Regions from separate parts of the Tissierella sp. genome, predicted to be linked through region 2. Evidence: a T-box and tRNA genes for the amino acid it is inferred to sense, from the RefSeq annotation. Region 2 holds a T-box; the other holds one or more tRNA genes.
The links. The T-box of region 2 lies ahead of serS (serine--tRNA ligase). A T-box ahead of a tRNA ligase gene usually reads a tRNA of that ligase, here a tRNA-Ser.
Positions count from the first base shown of each region.

Region 1: it has a tRNA-Ser gene. The T-box ahead of serS (serine--tRNA ligase) is inferred to sense a tRNA for this amino acid. The anticodon was not compared.

Region 1 covers NZ_JAVKTS010000002.1:396,040-398,251, forward strand. Annotated here, with positions in the region: gene RIN63_RS05805 (hypothetical protein) at 1-279, opposite strand, end outside; gene RIN63_RS05810 (hypothetical protein) at 269-514, opposite strand; gene RIN63_RS05815 (hypothetical protein) at 511-813, opposite strand; tRNA gene RIN63_RS05820 (tRNA-Ser) at 926-1,015, opposite strand; gene RIN63_RS05825 (hypothetical protein) at 1,020-1,541, opposite strand.
Region 2 covers NZ_JAVKTS010000005.1:43,571-45,782, forward strand. Annotated here, with positions in the region: gene RIN63_RS12305 (PTS sugar transporter subunit IIC) at 1-578, shown strand, start outside; T-box leader at 790-954, shown strand; gene serS (serine--tRNA ligase) at 997-2,212, shown strand, end outside.

The sequences.
Region 1 (2,212 bases), on a different contig from region 2:
GCCCGGACTTTGTTTTCTAGTGCGACCGTTTTCCTTCCAAAAATCGTAATTGCTTTTCAATATCCCGTATTGATTTCTAAGATATCCGTTTTCATATTTAGGGAATTCTTTAAATTGATGAGCTATAGGTTTTAATGCGTCAATGCTTGAAACACCTTCAAGCCCACTTCTACCAATAACACTTTTAGCGGTATTAGTATTTATTCCTTCCCATTTACATATATCAAAGTAGTTATAGTAGTTTTTAGGCATCTTTTTATAAATTTTCTTATTTTCCACTTCTATCAACTCCATTAAAATTCCCAAGGTTGGGAATGCATCTAGGCAACATACAGAAATATTTTATTCCTGTAAATGTACTCCACTTACAACCTTCACATTTATGACTTTTGCGTTGTTCTTCTTTGATTTTATAAATGCATTTATTATATTTCTCATATTTACAATCAACTTTTACTCCATCATAATTATCATGTAGTAAAGCAAAATTACATTCACAAGTATTACATTTCATTTTTTCACACCCTTTTGAGGATTAAAGTATTGTTGTTTATTTTTATCTTTATCAATTTTGTTTTTTACTTTTGCGATGTATTTTTCATCAAGAGATATTCTTAAGACTGTCCCTCTGAGATATGGGCTATCTGGCACCACTTGTCTTTTCATTAGCTTTAACAGATTCTTGCAGCTATTAAGATACCTTACATGCCCATGATTTTCATATTTTCCTTTGGTATTTATAATTATATGACCTTTCCTATGGTCATCTTCAATTACAATGTATTCATTAAACCTATACACAAGCTTTCCCATGGAATCAGCTCCAGTATTTGATATGTAGGAGATAGCTAAAAGGGGTTAAGGCTATCTCAATTCTATTTAGCTGCAGAATATTATTTAACTTGGTAGTCTGCATTACCAACTATGGAGGAAGGTAAGAGATTTGAACTCTTGAGGGTTTTATCCCTGCTTGTTTAGCAAACAAGTACCATAAACCTAACTCGGCCAACCTTCCGTATTTATTTACTTTTGCCTTTTTTTATATATTTGGATGAAATAAAATAACCTTCATCAGTATAATAGAGAAGGTCATGTTCTTTCATGAGATTTATCATTTTATTAAGTTTAGGTTTGCTACATCCATATATTTCTAACAAGTCCTTGTATTGAATAGGTTTCTTGCTTCTCTTGTGAATCAATCTACCAGTATGCCATTCGATAAATTCTCCTAAACAAACAACATATCCGATTAATTCCTCGATATTTTTAACACCTGATTTCTTTAACTCTTTAATTTCATCCACCATAAGCATTAGATAAGGTTTTTTTCCGCCAGTGCTTTTTGGTTTTTTATCTTCAAGAGTAGGGGTTTCGCCGATTTTTCTCCAATGAGCATCAAACAACATTCCATCATAGGCTCCACCAATGATTTTGTAAATAATTCTTTCATAGCCATTAGGAGTTTTTTCCCTTGATACAACAAAGGTTCCTTGAAATGCATTTGTTTCTCTATCTATGAATTTAGAAATTTCTTTATCCAATTTAATCGCCCCATTCATGGGGTATTCTAGGTAAAAAGTTTTTACCTTACCAAATTCCCTTCAATTGTTGTAAAATCAATGCGTATATGGATTTCATAATGTTCGTGCTTTAAGTAATAAGTTTCTGGAATTTAAAAACACCCCTTTTTCAAGAGATGTTTTCAAAAGACTTTTAAATTTTTATATAACTCTACATAATAATTATAGCATAGCCTCCCATATAAGATGTGATTAAAATCATATAGAAATCGTATAAGAAGTGTATAGGAAATGCATAGAAAATGAATAAGTAAACGGATAGTTAGTACATCACTTTTAGAAATTAAGTCATAGCGAAAATATATCAAAATTATTTTAAATAAGTATTCACATAAAATTATGAGGAGTTAACTATTATAAAAATGGTGTTTTTATGATTTTTTTATTAATTTTTGCCCAGTTTTGGCCTTATAGAAATGGGATATTTTTTCGAGGGGTAACTCTCCCGCCCCAGCTGACCAGTCCCCCCCCAGGTGCCTTAAAAAAATATGCTAAATATGGCAGATACAGTGAGCAAAATGGATAAGAAAGGTATAAATATGCGGTCTATAAGCATTGGAAACAGTGGGGTGTGTGATATAATACCGAAATTGTATAGTTTCGGTATTATATTTGATTAAAATAAGGCTATT
Region 2 (2,212 bases):
CATATATGACTGTTGTAATGAATTTCTTTGGTAATATAATAAATACAGCAACAGTAATGCATCCAATACCTATGGGAATAATAGTATCTGTAGTTATGGGGATAGTATTGACCCTTCCAATAAGTTCTGCAGCTTTGGCAATATCCCTTGGCTTATCAGGTCTTGCAGCAGGTGCAAGTACTGTTGGATGTGCAGCAAATATGATTGGATTTGCAGTAGCTTCTTATAGAGAGAATGGATTTGGTGGACTTATTGCACAAGGATTAGGCACATCTATGCTTCAGGTTGGAAATATAGTAAAAAATCCTTTGATTTGGATGCCAGCCATAGTTTCTTCTGCTATATTAGGTCCTATATCTACCTTTGTACTGAAAATGGAAGGCACCAAGATTGGAGCTGGAATGGGAACCAGTGGATTAGTAGGTCAATTTGCTACAATAGATGCTATGGGAGCTACACCTAAGACTTTTATTCTGATACTTATGATGCATTTCGTATTACCTGCAATTCTATCTCTTGGAGTATCAGAATGGATGAGGAATAAAGGATTTATTAAATCGGGAGATATGAAATTATAAATTTTTTAAAAAAATCGAAAGTTAATGTTTTAACATACTATTGGGGGGTATATAAGGAATAGGAGACAAACCTCCTCATACAAAAGATAAATAATTTAATGTACAGAAGATGAAAGTATCCATTGGAAAGCTTAAAATTTTAGGTTTTTTAATGGATATTTCATTTTATCCTTGACAAGTAATGTTAATATGCTATAATATCTTTAATTAAATATTAGCAAAGAAGGGAAACAGTAAATATCTAGCTTTTTTAGAGAGTCAATGGCTGGTGAAAATTGACAAAGTGAAATATTGAATCCATCCCAGAGCTAATGAACTTCGAGTGAGCCTTTTGGCTAACTAGGGTGGCAACGCGGGAGTAACTCTCGTCCCTACTATTATGGGACGAGAGTTTAATTATTTTTAAGGAGGTATAAATATGTTAGATATTAAGAGAATTAGATCAAACCCAGATGAAATCATAAAAGCTTTAGAAAAAAGGAAAGGAAGCTTCCCTATTGAAAGAGTACTTGAAATAGATGAGAAGAGAAGAGCAATCCTTACAGAAGTAGAGCAGATGAAAGCAAGACAAAACTCCGTATCAAAGGAAGTTCCAAAGCTAAAGAAAGAAGGTAAAGATGCTTCCCATATATTTTTGGAGATGAAAACTTTATCAGATAAGGTAAAGGAACTAGATGTAGAGGTAAAAGAATTGGATGAAGAACTAAAGAGAACATTGCTTGAGATTCCCAATACTCCAAATGAAGATGTAGTAGTAGGTAAGGATGATACAGACAATATTGAAATAAGAAAGTTTGAAGAAGCAAGGAACTTTGAATTTGAACCTAAGGCTCATTGGGATATAGGTACAGATTTGAATATTTTAGATTTCGAAGCTGCTACAAAGATAACAGGAGCAAGATTTACCGTATTTAGAGGCCTCGGTGCAAGGCTTGAAAGAGCCATTACTCAATTTATGTTAAATTTACACACTGAGGAACATGGTTATACAGAAATGGCTACTCCATTTATGGTAAACAGAGATAGTATGATTGGTACAGGACAACTACCAAAATTTGAGGATGATATGTTTTATTTACCGAGCAAAGACTATTTTCTTATACCAACTGCAGAAGTTCCACTAACAAACCTATTAAGGGATGATATATTAAATGAGGCGGATTTACCAATATATTATACGGCTTATACACCATGCTTTAGACAAGAAGCCGGTTCAGCAGGTAGAGATACGAGAGGTCTCATAAGGAATCATCAATTTGATAAGGTGGAACTGGTGAAATTTGTACATCCAGATAATTCATATGATGAATTAGAAAAACTAACTTTAAATGCTGAGGAAGTACTTAAAAGACTAAGATTGCCTTATAGAGTAGTTGCACTTTGTAGTGGGGATTTAGGTTTTTCATCAGCAAAGACCTATGATATAGAGGTTTGGATGCCATCTTATGGTAGATATGTGGAAATTTCAAGCTGTAGTAATTTTGAGGATTTCCAAGCAAGAAGAGCCAATATCAGATTCAGAAGAGAGGCTACAGGAAAGGTAGAATTTGTTCATACCTTAAATGGTTCTGGTCTTGCAGTAGGAAGAACAGCAGCTGCAATATTAGAAAACTACCAGCAGGAAGACGGTTCAG